DNA from 2 places in the Rhodoferax sp. GW821-FHT02C08 genome. Region 1 is predicted to be linked to the other one. Evidence: predicted binding sites of a transcription regulator. Region 1 holds the regulator's gene; the other holds the start of a gene.
What was found. Region 1 encodes FNR, which switches genes on or off when oxygen is low (the NO sensors DNR and NnrR bind a similar motif). Its sites were predicted from a motif close to TTGATNNNNATCAA; they were not measured.
Positions count from the first base shown of each region.

Region 2: clpB (ATP-dependent chaperone ClpB) is a predicted target of FNR. The motif match lies at 1,791-1,804, and genes of this name have one in related genera.

Region 1 is NZ_JBWKVR010000014.1:37,979-41,217, reverse strand. Features, by position in the region: gene hemN (oxygen-independent coproporphyrinogen III oxidase) at 3-1,385, opposite strand; gene fnr (fumarate/nitrate reduction transcriptional regulator Fnr) at 1,532-2,251, shown strand; gene AC07VY_RS17115 (hypothetical protein) at 2,229-2,477, opposite strand; gene AC07VY_RS17110 (FixH family protein) at 2,490-2,762, opposite strand; gene ccoG (cytochrome c oxidase accessory protein CcoG) at 2,784-3,239, opposite strand, start outside.
Region 2 is NZ_JBWKVR010000017.1:81,889-85,127, reverse strand. Features, by position in the region: gene clpB (ATP-dependent chaperone ClpB) at 1-1,701, opposite strand, end outside; gene AC07VY_RS19090 (hypothetical protein) at 1,899-2,474, shown strand; gene dapA (4-hydroxy-tetrahydrodipicolinate synthase) at 2,699-3,239, shown strand, end outside.

The sequences.
Region 1 (3,239 bases):
GTTCAAATGATTCTTGAGAAGCGGGCGCGGTTGCGGTCGGCCTGCAGGTAGCGGTCAAACACCATGGCCACCGCGCGCACCAGGAACCAGCCAGTGGCCGTGACGCGGATACCGCTGTCTTCCAGCTGCACCAAGCCGGCCTCCACCAAGGGCTGCAGAGCCGCCAGCTCGGCGGCGAAGGTCTTTTTGAAATCCACCAGAAATGCCAGCTCGATGGATTCGAACTGCACCTCGCCCTGGCACATCAGGCCCATGATGATGGCGCGGCGCACCAGGTCGTCGCGGTTCAGCGCCAGGCCACGCACCACCGGTAGCTGGCCCTGGTCGATACGGTCGCAGTACTCCTCCAGGGTCTTGGCGTTCTGGCTGTAGGTGGCGCCTATGCGGCCTATGGCCGACACGCCCAGGCCGACCAGGTCGCAGTCGGGCTGGGTGCTGTAGCCCTGGAAGTTGCGGTGCAGCCGGCCCTGGCGCTGGGCGATGGCCAGCGCGTCGTTGGGCAAGGCGAAGTGGTCCATGCCGATGTACACATAGCCGGCTTCCAAAAAGGTGTCGAAGGCCTGCGACAGCATGGACAGCTTGTCGGCCGCCGCCGGCAGCTCAGCGCCCAGAATGCGGCGTTGGGGCTTGAAGCGCTCGGGCAGATGGGCATAGGCGTACAGGGCAATGCGGTCGGGCCGCAGCTCTACCACCTGCTCCAGCGTGCGTGCAAAAGATGCCGGTGTCTGCCGCGGCAAGCCGTAGATCAGGTCCACATTGATGGACTCAAAGCCCAGCGTGCGGGCCACCTCCACCAGCTCGAACACTTGCTGCGCGGGCTGGATGCGGTGCACCGCTTTTTGCACGTCGGCATCAAAGTCCTGTACCCCAAAGCTGAGCCGGTTGAAGCCCAAGGTGGCCAAGGCCTGCAGGCGTTTGGCGTCCACGGTGCGGGGGTCCACCTCAATAGAGTATTCGCCGCCGGGGGCCAACACGAAATGGCGCCGCAACATGGCCATCAGCTGGGCCAGCTCGTCGTCACTCAAAAAAGTAGGGCTGCCGCCGCCCAAGTGCAGTTGGCTGACATTGCGCCGCTCGCCCAGCTGGGCGGTGTGCAGAGCGGTTTCGCGCTCCAGATAGCGCAGATAGGCGGCTCCGCGCTCATGCCGCTTGGTGATGATCTTGTTGCAAGCGCAGTAGTAGCAAAGCGACTCGCAAAACGGTATGTGCACGTATAGCGACAGGGGCAGGCTCAGTGCTGCCGCCCCCTGGTTGCGTTGCTGCAGGGCCCGGCTATAGTCCTCACAGGTAAAGGCCTCGACAAACCTGTCGGCGGTGGGATAGGACGTGTACCGCGGCCCAGGCACATCAAAACGGCGTAACAATTCGGGCAAAACACGGGTCATGGCGGGCAGTCAGGTTGCATGACTGGAATGTGCCGCGAAGCCACGCTTGTTTCATTGACGTGGATCAAAACCGCAGCAGATGGCACCAGAGACAATGAGATACATCAAATAGCTCCATTGATCTCCATCAAGTTCATACTCTGCGCATGGTCCCCACCTCAATCAAAGTCGCTTGCTCCAACTGCAACCTGCGTGAGCTGTGCATGCCCTTGGGCCTGAACAAAGAAGAGCTAGAGCGCATTGACGACCTGGTAGCAGTACGCCGAAAAGTACTGCGAGGCACGGCGCTGTTCCATAACGGCGAAACCTTCAAGGCGCTGTACGCCATCCGTACAGGCTTCTTCAAGACCACCGTCACCACCGAAGATGGCCGCGACCAGGTTACCGGCTTTCAAATGGCTGGCGAAATCATCGGCCTGGACGGCATCGTCAACGACCACCACACCTGCGATGCGGTGGCCCTGGAAGATGCCGAAGTGTGCGAAATGCCCTTCCACCGCATTGAAGAGCTCTCGCGCGAAGTCAACTCCTTGCAGCGCCATGTGCACAAGATCATGAGCCGTGAGATCGTGCGCGAGCACGGCGTGATGCTGCTACTGGGCAGCATGCGCGCCGAGGAACGCCTGGCGGCCTTTTTGCTAAACCTGGTGCAGCGCCTGCATGCGCGCGGGTTTTCACAGTCCGAACTCATCCTGCGCATGACGCGCGAGGAAATCGGCAGCTACCTGGGCCTGAAGCTGGAAACCGTGAGCCGCACCTTCTCCAAATTTGTGGAAGACGGCGTGGTCGAGGTCAAGCAGCGCCACATCCGCATCCTGGACACCGAAGCGCTCAAGCGTATCGTCAATCTTCAGCCCTGTCTCTAGGCACCGCCACCGGCTGGCCCACCAGCAGCGTCAGGCAACCCACCAGCACAGCCACCGCCCAGAACGCAAAGAACGCCAGGCTGTACACGCCCTGGCGTGACAAAGGCAGCGGCTGCCCCAGCCATTGCAGGCTGTAGGGATCGACCACCGCAAACACCAGCATCTCCAGCATGCATGCGCCCAGGAACGCGGGCCAGACCACACCTACCACCCTAAAGCTTTGCATAGTGCCCTCCGGCTACTTGGTACGCACCGAGCCGGGCGGCGACGCAGCATGGTTGCGCCCCTGCTCGGCCGGTGCCAGCGGGCCCTGGGCGGCCAGGGTCTTATTGATCTCCAGCCCCTGGCGGTAGTAGTCCTGGGCCAGCACCGGGTCCTGCTGGCGGATGGCGATCCAGCCCGAGACCAAGGCCGCCACCACCACGGCCAGCGGGCCAGAAATCACCAGCCAGACATAGCCGTAGCGCCACCATGGCAGCGGCACCGGTGTAGCAGATACATGAGAGGGCATGGCAGTCTCCTGGAGTTATCGTCAGCGGGGAACAAAGAACGTGGACTTTTCCGATACCTTGGTGCTTCCATCCGCGGTCTGGATGTCGAAGAATACCGGGTAAGAGCCCGGTTCGACAGAACCATAAGGGATATGCAGGCGCACCGCCACCCAGCGCGAGGCTACCGGCTCCAGGTCCACCCATTCGTCCGAGGCCAGCACAAGCCCGTCCAGCCCATGGGCTGTAAGGTGGTAGCGCTGCGGCACTTCACTGGCGTTCATGACCTGCAGGCGGTACACGTTTTCAAGCTGGCCACCGGACACAATGCGCGATAGCGCCGCGCGGTCACGCACCACGTCCACCTTCAGCGGGGTACGCGTCAACAGGCTGCCTAGCAGCGCCAGCGTCAACACCAGCAGCACCGTGCCGTAGACCAGTACCCGAGGCCGCAGCACACGCCGCAGTATCTGCCGGCCCGACCAGCCCTGGGCCATGCC
Region 2 (3,239 bases), on a different contig from region 1:
GACCTCCATCTGCAACAGCTTGTCGCGCTCACCTTGCATCAATTTGCTGACCGGAATACCGGTGGCGCGCGCCACCACTTCGGCAATTTCCTCGGCGCCGACCTGGGTACGCAGCAGGCGCGGCGCGCTGGTCACGCCCTTGCTGGACTCCTTGTCCTGCGCTTCCTTAAGCTGCTTTTCCAGCTCGGGCAGCTTGCCGTATTGCAGCTCGGCCACCTTGTTGAAATCGCCCTTGCGGGTCAGCTCTTCGATCTGGAACTTCAGCTTGTCGATGGCTTCACGCACATGTGCGCTGCCCTGGGCCTGGGCCTTTTCCGACTGCCAGATTTCATCGTAATCGGCGATCTCTTTTTGCAGCTTGACGATCTCTTCCTCGATCAGGCCGAAACGCTTGATCGAGGACTCATCTTTCTCGCGGCGCACGGCTTCGCGCTCGATCTGCAGCTGGATCAGCCGGCGGTCCAGCTTGTCCATCACCTCGGGCTTGGAATCCATCTCGATCTTGATCTTGGCCGCGGCTTCGTCGATCAAATCGATGGCTTTATCCGGCAAGAAGCGGTCGGTGATGTAGCGGTGGCTGAGTTCGGCCGCGGCCACGATGGCCGGGTCGGTGATGTCCACGCCATGGTGGACTTCGTATTTTTCTTGCAGGCCGCGCAGGATGGCAATGGTGGCTTCCACGGTGGGCTCGCCCACCAGAATTTTCTGGAAACGGCGCTCCAGCGCGGCATCTTTCTCGATGTACTTGCGGTACTCGTCCAATGTCGTGGCGCCCACGCAGTGCAGCTCGCCGCGCGCCAGCGCGGGCTTGAGCATATTGCCGGCATCCATCGCGCCCTCGGCCTTGCCTGCGCCCACCATGGTGTGCAGTTCATCGATGAAGACGATGGTCTGGCCTTCGTCCTTGGCCAGCTCTTTCAGCACGGACTTCAGCCGTTCTTCGAATTCACCGCGGAACTTGGCTCCGGCCAGCAGGGCCGCCATGTCGAGCGACAGCACGCGCTTGCCTTTGAGCGATTCGGGCACCTCGCCGGCCACGATGCGCTGGGCCAGGCCTTCGACGATGGCAGTCTTGCCCACGCCGGGTTCGCCGATCAGCACCGGGTTGTTTTTGGTACGGCGCTGCAGTACCTGGATGGCACGGCGGATTTCGTCGTCGCGGCCAATCACCGGATCCAGCTTGCCCATGCGGGCGCGCTCGGTCAGGTCCAGGCAGTATTTCTTCAAGGATTCACGCTGGCCTTCGGCGTCGGCGCTGTCTACCTTGTCGCCGCCACGCACCGCGTCCACCGCGGCTTCCAGCGATTTGCGGGTCAGGCCGTTGGCGCGCACCAGCTGGCCAAAGTCGGACTTGCTGTCGGTCAGCGCCAGCAGGAACAACTCGCTGGATACGAACTGGTCGCCGCGTTTGATGGCTTCCTTCTCAGCGCCCTGCAGCAGGCTGATGAAATCGCGGCTGGGTTGCACCTGGTCTTGCCCGTGCACCGTGGGCAATTTTTTCAGCGCGCCTTCGGCGGCGGCCAGCAGGTTGGGCACATTCACGCCCGCACGCTGCAGCAGTGCCTGCGGGCCGTCGTCCTGGCGCAGCATGGCGGCCAGCACATGGGCCGGTTCGATATAGCCGTGGTCGGCACCCAGCGCCAGGCTTTGTGCGTCGCCCAGGGCTTCCTGGAATTTGGTGGTGAGTTTGTCTTGTCGCATCGTGATCTCCAATACCGAGCTACGTGAGGAGAATATGGCCGATTTCAAGACCAAACGGCTGCTCCGCGCTGCCGCAACCTCGCCGGTATTTGATAAAAATCAAGCTCTGGCGCAGTAGTTATCTGCGCCAGCAGCTATCAAAAAAATAGCATCACTGTAAAACCAAGGCCCGCGGCCTGCGATTTAAAATTCGCACCATGAACATCCACCAGCTCTCGGTCCGCTACCTGGAAGCGCAGGACCGGATACTGGTGCGCGTCAATACCCGCGAAGGCACAGAAATGCGCCTGTGGCTAACGCGCCGCCTGACCCTGGTGCTCTGGCCTACATTGAACCGCGCGGTGGTAGAGCACGCAGCCCGCCAGGAGGACCTGGGCAGCATGCAGCGTGACGAGGTCAGCAAAAAGATTCTGGCCGACTTCCGGCGCGAAGCCGTGCTGCAAGAGACCGACTTCGCCACCCCGTACCAGGATGCCGCCCTACCCACCAGCTGGCCACTGGGCACCGAGCCCTTGCTGGTCACCGAAGTACGCATCACACCCGAAGCGAATGGCCCGCTGAAAATCGCCTTCAACGAGCAGTTGCCCGAGCAGGACAATCCACGTGGCTTCCAGGTCGAGCTGGCGCCGCCGCTGGTGCACGGCCTGGTGCAATTGCTGGAACGCGCGCTGCACTTGTCCGCCTGGGGCCAGGGCCATGAGCTGGCCGGTAGCGCACAGGCCCAGGCGAGCGACATGCCGGACCCGGAAGAGCGGCCCAAGTACCTGAACTGAATACAATAGTGACATGCCTACCCGCGCACTACTCCGTTCCACACCGCTGCCCTGCAGCCGTGGCGGCGTGTCTGCCGGTGCCGCTAAAAAACCCCAGCTCCTCTGACCGGAGCTGCGGTTCCGTCCTCAGATGAGCGATGGAACCGATACCTCCCCTCCCCCTTCGGCCCGCGCTCCTTTGACGATGGTTACCCCATCGGTCTGTTATCAACAAAGGATGCAGTGTGAGCGCTTCGAACGATTTTTCCGGCGATTTTTCTGGTTTATGGATTCCCCTGGTCACCCCGTTTCACCACGGGGCGGTAGACCACCCTGCGCTGGCCCGGCTGGTGAAAAACCTGTGTGGCAGCGGCATTGCCGGCTTCGTCGCCTGCGGCTCTACCGGTGAGGCAGCGGCCCTGGATGCCGACGAGCAACAGGCCGTACTGAACACGGTACTGGAGGCCGCCCAGAGCCTGCCCGTGGTGATGGGCCTATCGGGCTACCACCTGCCCAAGATGCGGGACAGCGTGGCCGCCACCAGCCGACAGGGTGTTGCCGGCCTGCTGCTGGCCGCACCTTGCTATATCCGCCCCTCGCAAGCCGGGCTGCTGCAGTGGTTCACAGCCTTGGCCGAGGCATCCGAAGTGCCGGTAGTCATCTACGACATTCCCTACCGCACCGGCGCCACGCTGGAGCTGGCCACCCTGCTGCAGCTGGCCCAGCACCCGCGCATCCAGGCCGTCAAGGACTGCGGCGGCGATGCAGCCAAGACGGCAGCCCTGA